Regions from separate parts of the Chryseobacterium sp. T20 genome, predicted to be linked through region 2. Evidence: riboswitches for the same ligand, from Rfam matches in the RefSeq annotation. Region 2 holds a riboswitch; each other region holds the start of a gene.
What was found. Region 2 has a riboswitch for cobalamin ahead of ACMA47_RS09270 (TonB-dependent receptor plug domain-containing protein). Riboswitches for the same ligand answer to the same signal wherever they lie in the genome.

Region 1 (3,184 bases), on a different contig from region 2:
GAAGTCCTTCTCTGATCGCAGGTTCATCAATCTGAATAATTCTGATCCCTGCTTTTTCCAGATCCACCACTTCATCACGAATCGCCAAAGCAATCTGCTTACACGTTTCTGAACGAGGCTGATCATCACGGACAAAAGACCACTGTAAAATCGTAACCGGACCTGTCAACATTCCTTTTACCCATTTTTCAGTCTGAGACTGTGCATATTCAGACCAATACACGGTCATCGGAGTTGGTCGGGAAACATCACCAAAGATCACAGGAGGTTTCACACAACGGCTTCCGTAGCTTTGTACCCAACCGTTTTTAGTGAATACAAATCCTTCCAGCTGTTCTCCGAAGTATTCCACCATGTCGTTACGTTCAAATTCTCCGTGAACCAGTACATCGATTCCGATGTCTTCCTGCCAGCGAATTGTTCTCTGCGTTTCTTCTTTCAATAAGGCATCATATTGCTCTGCAGTAAGCTCTCCTTTTTTAAATTTAGCTCTCCAGCTTCTTACTTCTGTGGTTTGCGGGAATGATCCTATGGTTGTAGTTGGAAATAAAGGAAGCTGCAATACTTCCTGCTGTTCTTCTTTACGGATCTTGAAGGTATTTATTCTTTGAGCATCTTTTTCAGTAACTGCATTCGCTCTTTGTTTTACCTGATCATTATGAATAAGAGAAGAAGTTCTTCTGCTTTCAATTGCTTTTTTATTTTCTTCGAATGCTTCAAGAATTTGTCCATTTTCCGTTCCGGATGCCAGCTCTTTAAGTGTTACGACTTCTTTTACTTTTTGTTTTGCAAAAGCCAACCAGTTTTTAATTTCAGGATTAAGATTGGTTTCAAAATCAAGGTCACAAGGAGAATGAAGCAATGAGCATGATGGTGCAATCAGAATTCTTTCAGATCCTAATTTCTCAACCGCTTTTCTGATGAATGACAATGATTTTTCATAATCATTTTTCCAGATATTTCTACCGTCAATTACCCCCAATGAAAGGCTTAAACTATCCGGAATAACATTCAGAATCTCATCAAGTTGTTCAGGATTCCTCACCAGATCAACATGCAATGTATTTACAGGAAGGGAAACAGCAAGTGATGCATTATCTTTTAATCCGTCAAAATATGTAGCTACAATAAATTTCAGTTTCGGGAAACGTTTTCTGATTTCAGCATATACGGAAAGATAAATTTCTTTGGCTTTATCTGTTAAATCCAAGGCCAGGAAAGGTTCATCAAACTGAATCCATTCTGCTCCCTGATCCTGAAGTTTAGTTAAAATCTCTGTATAAACAGGAAGAAGATTTCCCGCCAGCTCCAATTTATCGAAGCCTTCTTCTTTTTCTTTTCCTAATAACAGATAAGAAACCAACCCGATAATCACCGGTTTTGCATTAATTCCAGCTTGTTTTGCTCCGGCAAATTCATTGAAAATCTTATCTGAGCTCAGTTTAAACTGTTGATTTTTATAAAATTCCGGAACGATATAGTGATAGTTGGTATCGAACCATTTGGTCATTTCCATGGCAGTGATATCCAATCCGTCTTTCTGATATCCTCTTGCCATCGCAAAATAAAGATCCAACTCAGTATTGTTCTTTTTAAGCACCACTTCATGATAACGCGTTGGAATTGCTCCTACTACAAGGCTCATATCCAAAACCTGATCATAGTATGAAAAATCATTACATGGGATAAGGTCTATCCCTGCTTCTTTCTGGATATTCCAGTTTTGGTTACAGATCGTTCTTCCGGTATTCAGAAGTTCTTCCAAAAGGATTTTACCTGACCAATACTGTTCACAGGCTTTTTTAAGTTCTCTTTTGCTACCAATACGCGGATAGCCAAGGATGTGAGTTTGCATTTTTTTAAACTTTTTAATTAAACTTATTGGGAAAGTTCTTTAAAAGGCTTCGTAATGTTTTATCGGAAGAAGTTTCAGGAAAGTCATGACATAACAGACAGCGTAATTTCCTTAAAAAAAGAAAATACTCAAATCCGATATATCATCTGTATGACCCCAAAGCTTCAGACCGCGAAAGCATTGTCAATTCAGTAAAGGCAAGTCTCCTGACTTGTAACAGTTTCCGTCATCCTTCCCGCTTTTGGCAGTGGATCTACAAGGACAGAAACCTTTGGTGTGTTACTTACAGTTGCGCGACAGCTCGTGATTTGCACACGATTCCCTATTAATCTACCTTAAGTAAAACCTTTCCTGTTTGATGAAGTATCTGTAAAGAACTGTACTTTTACTCTTGACCATGGTCATCAGTAAAAGTTTTTAATTTTGTGTAAAATTAACAATACAGAATAAAAATACAATTAACATTAAATAATTAAGCAAATTAAACTTTTAAAAATAAAAATCAAAGCATATAATTCTGTACATTTGACTGTTTTAATCATTTAAAAGAATAATATTCTGTGGAACAACTCGATGATAAGGATTTACAGCTGCTCAGGCTGCTCCAGAAAAATGCTAAACTGACCGTTAAGGAACTTGCAAAAGAAGTAAACCTTTCTACCTCACCTGTTTTTGAAAGGGTAAAAAGACTGGAACAGGATGGTTTTGTTAAAAGATATGCAGCGGTTCTTGATGCTGAAAAACTGAACCGTGGATTTACAGTTTTCTGCCAGATCAAGCTCAAAATTCATGACAGATCCGTAGGTCATGATTTTGTAAAAGAGATTTTAGAAATTGAAGAAGTTGCCGAATGCTACAATATTTCCGGAGATTTTGATTTCCTTTTAAAAGTTCAGGTAAGAGATATGAAACACTATCAGGATTTTGTATTCAATAAGCTGGGATCTGTAGATTCCATAGGGAGCACCCACAGTACGTTTGTGATGGCTGAAGTGAAAAATAACCATGGGCTGACTATTTAATGGAATAAAACCGGAGAACCCATTTATTCTTCAATCCACTTTCTGAAAGCAGATGTATTGCTCTGGCTTGTGATAAGATGATCTTTCTGCCCTTTTATCTGAACGGAAAGTGTATTTTTATTGTATCGCTCTATTCTTTCAATATGATTTTTCTGAACAAGTTCACTCCGGTTGATCCTGAAAAAATCTGAAGAATTAAGCTGAATTTCGATTTCCTTTAATGTAGATTCATTCAAGAGATGCTTTTTTCCTGCTTTATCAAAGGCAAAAACAACTCCTTCTTCTGCTCCAAAGAAAGAGATCTCTT
Region 2 (3,184 bases):
GAGACAGTGCGTATATTGCTCCCGAAACCTTTAGCAGATTCGATTTTGATGATGATTGCGATGCCTGTGGCTGTGCTGCAGGAAACGGATCTTCCGGCTTTGAATCTTTACTGAATCCACAGTTTATCGGAATCAAATACTTTGCACAGCATTATAAAGCGAAAGAGAACTTATTTGTAAAAGACCTTACTCAGGATCAGTATTTCAATACGCTGCAGCTTTGGGGGAAAATTCCACTGACTAAAAAATTGAGTGTATATGCGAGCCTGCCATTCCATTTTCATGAGAAGAAAACCATGCAGGGAGATATTAAAATCAATGGAATAGGGGATCTGAACCTGATGGGAATCTACCAGCTGATGAGTTCTAAAGATAATTTCCATCACCTGAGCGGAGGTTTGGGCGTGAAAATTCCACTGGGAAAGTTTGATGAAAAAGGAGCATCCGGAGTGAATCCAAGTTTTCAGCTGGGAACCGGAAGCTGGGATTATCAGGCTGCTTTAAATTATAAGTTTCAGAAAAATAAAGTAGCCGTATTGGTCAATACAGATTATACCATCAAAACAGAGAATAAGAAAAATTACCGTTTTGGAAACCAATGGAACTATGCTGCAACAGGTTTTTATCAGGTTGCAGGAAATGAAAAATCCATTTTTTCTGTAAAAACAGGAGTCCAGGGAGAAGTTTACGCTCAGAACAAACAGTTTGATGAGGCGTTGCCCAATACTGCTGGAAGTGCTTTGTATGGAAAATTGGGATTTGAAGCTTCTTATAAAAAACTCAGTCTTGGAAGTGAAATCATGCTTCCCATGTACACGCATCTGGCGGGAGGAGATATTGAAGCAAAATCGAGATTCAGTGTTTTCCTGAATATTGGAATTTAAAGTGACACCCTCAATAAAATGATGTTAAAGCTCCTTCGGGAGCTTTAATTGTTTATGAATCATGATTTTAATTGGGGATTAGGAATAATTATTTATCTTTGCCGAAATTTGGTGAGCCCTAAAAAGCTCTTAAAAGGGAATCCGGTGAAAATCCGGAACAGACCCGCTGCTGTAAGCTCCGCACCAAAGTTTTTGAAGAATATATCCACTGTTTTTTAATGGGAAGGATTTCAAAAATGGAGTAAGTCAGAAGACCTGCCAGAAAATAATCGTTTGACGCTTTCGTGGAATAAAGCTTAGGACATCAATGATTCTGTGCAGTGACAGCTGTGCTTTGTCGTTGTATTCTTATATCCATTAGCGTCTTCATTACCCTAAATGAGCTAATGGCGGCAAAACTAACTACTTCTGCAATTCATAAAGCTGTTTTCACAATATTGGTGATCACATCTCAACTTTTATCTTCTCAAACCAAGAAGAAGGACAGCCTTCAGGAAGAGACTATTAAAGGAATCAATCTTTATAAAAAGAATTTTAAAGAAATCCTTCCGGCACAAATCCTACAGGGTGAGCAGCTGGAGAGGCTGAACAGTCATTCAGTTGCAGATGCGCTGCGGTATTTTTCAGGAGTTCAGATTAAAGATTACGGAGGATTGGGTGGTTTGAAAACTATTAATATCCGAAGCATGGGAAGCCAGCATGTAGGGGTTTTCTATGATGGAATTCAATTAGGAAATGCCCAAAACGGACTGGTGGATCTGGGAAGATATTCTTTGGATGATCTTGAAGAAATATCCTTGTACAACGGTCAGAAAAGTGAAATTTTCCAACCGGCAAAAGACTTTGGCTCTTCGGGATCTATCTATTTACAGCCAAAAACACCTGTATTTAAAGGAAATAGGAAAACCAATCTCGTGATAAGAGCAAAAAGTGCTTCCATTGATCTCTTTAATCCTTCATTCCGATTGGAACAGAAGATTTCAGACAGGATTTCTGCCAGCTTCAGTGGTGAATTTATGCAGAGTGACGGAATTTACAGATTTCGGTATGCCAAAAAATATCCCGATGGGCAACAAGCGTATGATACCATTGCAAAGAGACAGGATTCAGATATTCGGGCAAAACGTTTTGAAACCTCTCTCAACGGAACCTTAAATAACGGAAGCTGGAATATCCGTGGCTACGGTTATATTTCAAACCGCGGAATGCCGGCACCTATTGTTAATGGTCGGTTCGGAGGAAGAGGAGCAAGGCTCTCCGATGAAAATTACTTTGTACAAGCTAATCTGAGAAAAAAACTCTTCCCGAAATTGGAAACTCAGCTGAAAGCAAAATTTGCTTACGATTATACCCATTTTATGGACACGGTTCGTTCGCAGTCTATTATTTATACTGATAATACCTATATCCAAAGGGAACTTTATCTTTCCTCTTCCAATATTTATTCCATTACTCCCAATTGGGATGTCAGCCTGAGTGGAGACTTTCAATACAATAATCTGGATGCGAATCTTGATAACTTCTCATATCCTACACGTTACACTACATTGGTGGCATTGGCGACAACCTATCAGTGGAACAGATTCAAAATTCTGGGAAGCCTTTTAGGAACTTTTACTTTTGAAGAAGTAAGAAAAAATAAAAGGCCGGGAGATGCCAGAGAGTGGACACCTGCCGTTTTTATGAGCTATCAGCCGGAAAAAATTCCTGAGCTTACCCTAAGAGCTTTCTATAAAAGAATTTTCAGACTTCCAACTTTCAATGATTTGTATTATACCAATATTGGAAATACCTACCTGAAACCGGAATTTACCAATCAATATGATGTAGGATTTACTTATCAGAAGAATTATACCAACCGTTTCTTTAAAACATTTTATGCTAAAGTAGACGGTTACTACAATAAAGTACAGGACAAAATTGTAGCTGCTCCAAACGGAAGCATGTTCCGCTGGCTGATGATGAACCTTGGATTGGTTGAAATCATTGGAGCTGATGTGAATGTGCAGACTGAAATGCAGCTTGGAAAAGTCACCCTTCGGCCATTGCTTTCCTATACCTATCAAAGCGCAAGAGATATCAGTGATCCGGAAGATACTTTCTACCGCAATCAGATTCCTTATACACCATGGCACAGTGGATCTTTCAGTCTGATGGCAGATTATAAAGACTGGAGTTTCAATTACAGTGCGATGTACGTAGGAGAAAGATATGATGTGAATCAGGATAATATTCAATACAATTATGTTCAGCCCTGGTATACGCACGATCTGTCTGTTCAGAAAAAATTCAATTGGGCG
Region 3 (3,184 bases), on a different contig from region 2:
TTGATCTCTTTGCCGTTGTGCGTATAGTGATACCAGTATAAAAGACCTGAACTGAATGAGGCTAGTAATTTGTCGGCAATATCTCTTGCTCCAGCCACATTGTGGTCATCTTTTTCAGGTTGAATACTTCCAATCGCTGAAACCATTGAACGCATCACGTCCATGGGATGCGCTGCCGCCGGAATACTTTTTAAGATATTTCTTACAGAGTGGGGAAGTCCTCTCAGTGATTTTAATTTTGCTTTATAGTTTTTGAGTTGAGCTTCGGTTGGCAGCTGACCATAAATCAGAAGATAGGCTACTTCTTCAAATTGTGCTCTTTCTGCAAGATCCAAAATATCATAACCTCTATAATGAAGGTCATTTCCACTTTTTCCTACACTGCAGAGAGCGGTATTGCCTGCTGTTACTCCGGAAAGAGCTACACTTTTTTTAGGTTTAAATGTTGGTTCGCTATTCGTTGACATGAGTATTTTGTTTAAAAAGGTTATCTAATTTTTGTTCATAATCATAGTAGCCGATGCTCTGGTAGAGCTCTTCTCTGGTCTGCATTGTGTCCAGTACATGAGCTTGTGTTCCATCCTGACGGATATGCTGGTATACATTCTGCGCTGCTTTATTGGCTGCTCTGAAGGCAGAAAGAGGGTAGAGGATAAGTCCTATACCTGCGTTTTTCAGTTCTTCAACAGTGTACATTTTGATCATCCCAAACTCAGTGATATTCGCCAATACAGGGATTCCGGCAGCATCAACAAATTTTTGATAAAAGCTTAAATCGGGTACCGCTTCGGCAAAAATGAAATCTGCACCAGCTTCTTTATACGCAATGGCTCTTTCTAATGTTTTTTCCAGTCCTTCATTTGCAAAAGCATCTGTTCGGGCTCCAATCACAAAATTTTCATCGGTACGGGCATCTGCAGCTGCTTTAAGTCTGTCTACCATTTCCTCTTTGCTTACGATTTCCTTTCCAGGGCGGTGTCCGCAACGTTTTGCACCTACCTGATCCTCAATATGAATGGCTGCTGCACCAGCTTTGATTAATGATTTTATCGTTCGGGCAACATTAAAGGCAGAAGGTCCAAATCCTGTGTCGATATCTACCAAAAGAGGTAAATCACAAATATTAGTAATACGCTGAACATCTATGAGTACATCATCCAGGGTAGTAATCCCTAAATCAGGAATTCCTAAAGATCCTGCAGCAACACCTCCTCCTGAAAGATAGATTGCATTAAAACCTGCCTGCTGTGCCAATAATGCATGATTGGCATTGATGGCTCCCACAATCTGGAGGGGATTTTCTTTTTCCATTGCCTCCCGGAATTTTAGGCCGGGGGATTTCCAGTTTTCATTTTTGATCATTTTAATATGTATTGTTGAGTTGAAATTTGTTTATCAGTGAAGAAGCCAGGAATCTGTAAAGACACAGCTTTTGAGTAAAAAAGAAAAGATGGGGAATAAGTTGAGAAATCTTACTATCCTGCAGCCGGTGAGAACTTTGAGAAAATCTGCTTGTACAGGTCTGTAAAATAAACCTGTTACGACTCCACGAATAATTAAGATTGCTTTGGTACACCATTACTTTTTACATTGATTAAATCCTATAAAAAGTTCTCAGTAAACTTCGCGGTGCTTTATGAAGAAAGAAAAATTACGGAAAGGGGATACGAATGAGCCACAGAATCATGAGAAGTACCCAATGTACACTCATATCTATCTCAAAAAAATAACATAGATTGATAAACTGTTTTATCACACTATATCCATATCGTATCATACCTGACTGTAAGCTTCAAATCGCGAAAGCATCGTCAATACGAAATAGGCAGGTCTCCTGACTTGTAACGGTTTTTATCATCCTTCCCATATGAAAAATATACAGTGGATATCAATTGATAAAAACTTTTTGTTTGTTACTTACAGTTGCGCGACAGTTCGTGATTTACACACGATTCCCTTTTAATACACAGCTAAGTGTAACCAGTTTCGGTTGATAAAGAAGGTTTTAAGAACTCCTTGGTGGTAAATATAAGTATTTTATAATAACGAAAAAGATATTTTATGTAATCAATAGCTTTTTTACTGTAATCTATTGGAAATGCTTGAGTTGTAAGGTGTGTTTTAGAAGAAAAACGGATTGTTTATGTTGTTAAATTAATATAAAAGATAACCGAAAAATTAAAGATAGTTAATAAATTTACCGTTCTTCTTTCATTTTATGAATTTTATTAATCATATATAATTGATCATGGTAGACATTGCAGAATTTAAACAAAACCTGGGTTTGAGGGAAGTTCCTGTAGAGCTTGAAAAACTGATTTACTTCCAGAATACTATTTCCTCGTTTGAAAATTATTCGCAGGGTTTTGGTGTGTTAATCGACGATAAGTCCGGATTGAAAAGCTGGAGTGATGACGAAAATTTTTTGAATAGCATGTTGCCTTTTGCTCAGGCTAATGGTTCCGGTTCATTCTATGCCATCTGGAATAATGGAACGGATCAGCCTTTGAATAAAATGCCTGTTGTGGTTTTTGGAGATGAAGGTGGAGTTCATATTGTCGCTGAAAATAGTATACAGCTTTTACATTTGCTCACTTTTGACACTGAGATTTCAGTAGACTTTGATGAAGCTTATTTTTATAGAGAGGAAGAGGATTATGAAGAGAGTCCGGATTTAAATGAATATTTGAGGTGGATGAAAGGAGATTACGGTGTAAGCCAGATTGAAGAACCTGATGTGTTGATTCAAAATGCTCAGGCTCAATATAAAGAAAGTTTTGATCTATGGTTTGGGCAATACTTTGAAGATCATTAATCTTGTATTAATAACTTCTCTGTAGAAGATTTTATTTTTGGCAGGTGAAGTCTGTAGACAACAAAAAACCTCACAATAAAAATTGTGAGGTTTTTTTGAGCGCGAAAGGATTCGAACCTTTGACCGTCCCGATTGAAATCGGGATGCTCTATCCGGTCTGCTTTATCAATGATTTTTTAAGTAATGAATAAAAACAAAAAAGACTTACTAAAAATAGTAAGTCTTTATGTGAACTTGGAAGGATTATCATTGAACCGTCTAGTAGAAGATTTGAATTGGATTTTGAGATTAAATATTTGATTATGAGTGTTTTGAATAATTGTTTGAACAATTCGAATCCTTTTGAGATATGTTCATGGGAGAGATTTT
Region 4 (3,184 bases), on a different contig from region 2:
ACAGGATGGGATGGCAGTGTAAGTTCAACCTGGGGCATGACGACCAATGGAAGTACGATCGTAGGTTTAGGGTTTCTTACTGCAGCTAATGCACATGCTGTGAAATGGGATGCGGTAAGCGGAATGGTAGATTTGGGAAGTATGGTTCCCGGACGAAGCTCCAGAGCCAATGCAATCAATGCGGCAGGAACAGTAATTGTAGGTTGGCAGGATGAACCAACAGGAACAAGAAGTGGGGCAAAATGGCAGGATGGAGTAGAAAGTTTTATTACAGATAATAATGGGAACAATGTAGGAGAAGCAGGAGGAATTTCTGCAGATGGAAATACAATCATAGGCTCAGCAAATCCTAATCCTTATGTCTGGAATGCGGTAAGTGGGCTTACTTATATAACACATCCGAATGCTTCTTTCAGCTTCAAAGGAGGAGCAACAGGAATTTCTGCTGATGGAAAAAAAGTAATTGGGTATTACAGAGCATTTGGAGCACCTCCTATGTCAGGGGAAGGCTTTATCTGGACTTCTTCTAGCGGAAGAGTTAATCTGAATGATTATGCGGTATCATTGGGAATTGCAACGAATGGAGTAACCATGGGGCTTCCTTTGGCCATTTCACAAGACGGAAAGAAAATTGCAGGAACGGGGACGAATGCTTCAGGGCAGATGATCGCTTTTTATCTGGATACTTCTCAATTTTTATCGGTGAATGATGCCGTGAAAGAGAGAAACAGTATAGGAATCTATCCTAATCCTGTGACTGATATCCTATATTTTAAAGGAACAGGAAAAATAGAGAAAGCCGAAATTTATAATATGGTTGGCCAAAAGGTAAAATCATTTGATTCGGTAGAAGGGCAGATCGATGTTTCATCCCTGTCAAAAGGAGATTATATTTTACAATACTCTGTAAAAGGAGTAAAAAAGGAGGGATATAAGTTTATTAAAAAATAACATATATAAATAGTAAAGTAGTGGGATGAATGGCTGTTTTCAATATTGAAAGCGGCCGTTCTTTTTTGTGTATATAACAAAAGGATAGCATGTTTGCATTGAAAAGGCTGGTTTTTGGCGAATACATATAAAAAACTATCTTTGCAAAAATTTTGGTTTCCAGTATTTTGGAATGAAAAGGGAATCGGGTGTAACTCCCGGACTGTCCCCGCAACTGTAAATCGCAACTCAAGTTTCTGCAAAAAACCACTGTTTAATAACGGGAAGGAGCAGAATGCGAAAGTCAGGAGACCTGCCGGAATTATAATTAAAAAACATATTGCTTTCGGAGGAAAAGTAAAAAAGTATGGATATAAAAAGATCTTTAGTACTGCTTTTTTCATCTTATGGCTGTTTTCTTTTTGGACAAGAGAAGGCCATCGATACTGTTTATGTCTTCGACAATCAGATGAATAGGGTGAAGCTTTTTCATCCCGTAAAAATAATTTCGGCGGAAGATGCCGAGAAAAACTCCAGTAATCTTTCTGAACTTCTGAGATTTCAATCACAGGTTTTTATCAAAGAAAATGGCCGTGGTGCTGTTTCTTCACCTTCTTTCAGAGGAACTACCGCTCAGCAGACTGCATTTGTATGGAATGGAATTAATATCAATTCCAATTTTCTGGGACAGGGAGATATCAATAATATTGCATTGTTCGGCTATGATCAGATTGGTATAAAAGCAGGTGGTGGAAGTGTAGTGTATGGAAGTGGTGCCATTGGAGGAAGTATTCACCTGAATAATACGCTAGATTTTAATAAAGGCTTCCATGGCTCTTTATTTTCTGAAGTGGCTTCTTTTAATACCTATAATAACTTTATAAAAGGTTCTTACAGCAATGATAAGTTCAGCTTTAAAGCTTCCGGAAATTATTCTGTAAGCGAAAATGATTATAAAGTAAGCGATCTGAACTATATCAACAGAAACGGGAGTTATTACAATACAACATTTAATGTAGGAGCATCCTATAAAATTACAAACGATCATAAAATTTCGTGGCAGAGTCAGTTTTTTGATTCTTCACAACGCTTTCCTGTGTATGAAGAAACGGGAACAAAAACGAAATATAAAACTCAAAGTGTAAGAAGTCTTCTTTCCTGGGACTGGAACAAAACAAAGTTCAGTAATTCCCTTAAAGCAGCTTATACAGAAGAGAATTTTCAATTTTTTGGTTCGTTAAATCAGCCTAAATCAAGTGGAGGAACCGGGAAAAATTATATCTTTAAAAATGACTTCAATTATTTCCTGAATTCAAAGTGGAATTTTAATATCATCGGAGAGTTTCAGGTTAATAAAGGAGAAGGATATCAAAACGGAATATCCAGCGTCAGCAGAAATATTGGTTCTGTTTCAGGATTATTAAGATATTTTGCAACCAAAAACCTTCGTTTTGAGGGTGGATTCAAGAAAGATTTTGTGGAAGATGTGAAGTCTCCGTTGATGTACTCATTCTCAGGAAAATGGAATGCTGCAAAATGGTATGATGTAAGCTTTAATGTATCAAAAAATTTCAGATTTCCGTCCTTCAATGATATTTATTATGAACCGGGAGGAAATAAAGATCTGAGACCTGAAACCTCTACTCAGGTAGACATGACCAATGAGTTCAAAGTGGGAGATTTTAAACTGACTTTATCTCCATACTATATGAATGTGACCGATCTTATTGTCTGGCTTCCAACTGCTTTAGGTTACTGGCAGGCATACAATGTGAATAAATCTGAATCTTACGGGCTGGAATCTCAACTGTCTTTCAGTAAGCAGTTGGGAAATCATAAAATAAGAGCCAATGCAGGATATTATTATGCCAAATCTATTGATAAAGAGACGAAGATGCAGAGACCTTACGTCCCTATGCACAGAGGAACTGCCAATATAGATTATGAATATGGTTTCTTTAAACTTTTCGCACAGGGACAGCTTAATGGAGTTACGTATACTACAAGTGACGAAAAAAGATCAGATGCCATAGATCCTTATTTTCTTTTAAATATGGGTGTTTCTGCCACTTTAGCAAAAAAATATACCTTAGGGTTCAAAGTGAATAATCTAACCAATACATACTATAAAACTGTTTCTTTCTATCCTTTACCCAAAAGAAATTATAGTGTGTATGCGGCAATAAATTTTTAAAAATTAAAATTGAGTAAATATGAAAATAACTAAACTTTTAACTGTATTATTTGCAGTAGT

Region 1: linked by a shared signal. The riboswitch ahead of metE (5-methyltetrahydropteroyltriglutamate--homocysteine S-methyltransferase) and the one ahead of ACMA47_RS09270 (TonB-dependent receptor plug domain-containing protein) in region 2 are both predicted to bind cobalamin.
Region 3: linked by a shared signal. The riboswitch ahead of prpB (methylisocitrate lyase) and the one ahead of ACMA47_RS09270 (TonB-dependent receptor plug domain-containing protein) in region 2 are both predicted to bind cobalamin.
Region 4: linked by a shared signal. The riboswitch ahead of ACMA47_RS07065 (TonB-dependent receptor plug domain-containing protein) and the one ahead of ACMA47_RS09270 (TonB-dependent receptor plug domain-containing protein) in region 2 are both predicted to bind cobalamin.

What each region holds. Positions count from the first base shown of each region.
Region 1 is NZ_JBLFDU010000001.1:485,930-489,113, forward strand. It holds gene metE (5-methyltetrahydropteroyltriglutamate--homocysteine S-methyltransferase) at 1-1,855, opposite strand, end outside; cobalamin riboswitch at 2,034-2,220, opposite strand; gene ACMA47_RS02180 (Lrp/AsnC family transcriptional regulator) at 2,416-2,877, shown strand; gene ACMA47_RS02185 (LytR/AlgR family response regulator transcription factor) at 2,901-3,184, opposite strand, start outside.
Region 2 is NZ_JBLFDU010000003.1:151,139-154,322, reverse strand. It holds gene ACMA47_RS09275 (transporter) at 1-884, shown strand, start outside; cobalamin riboswitch at 977-1,162, shown strand; gene ACMA47_RS09270 (TonB-dependent receptor plug domain-containing protein) at 1,271-3,184, shown strand, end outside.
Region 3 is NZ_JBLFDU010000017.1:13,654-16,837, forward strand. It holds gene prpC (2-methylcitrate synthase) at 1-467, opposite strand, end outside; gene prpB (methylisocitrate lyase) at 454-1,362, opposite strand; cobalamin riboswitch at 1,807-2,000, opposite strand; gene ACMA47_RS23620 (hypothetical protein) at 2,249-2,815, shown strand.
Region 4 is NZ_JBLFDU010000002.1:379,649-382,832, forward strand. It holds gene ACMA47_RS07060 (T9SS type A sorting domain-containing protein) at 1-951, shown strand, start outside; cobalamin riboswitch at 1,088-1,266, shown strand; gene ACMA47_RS07065 (TonB-dependent receptor plug domain-containing protein) at 1,298-3,124, shown strand; gene ACMA47_RS07070 (YncE family protein) at 3,144-3,184, shown strand, end outside.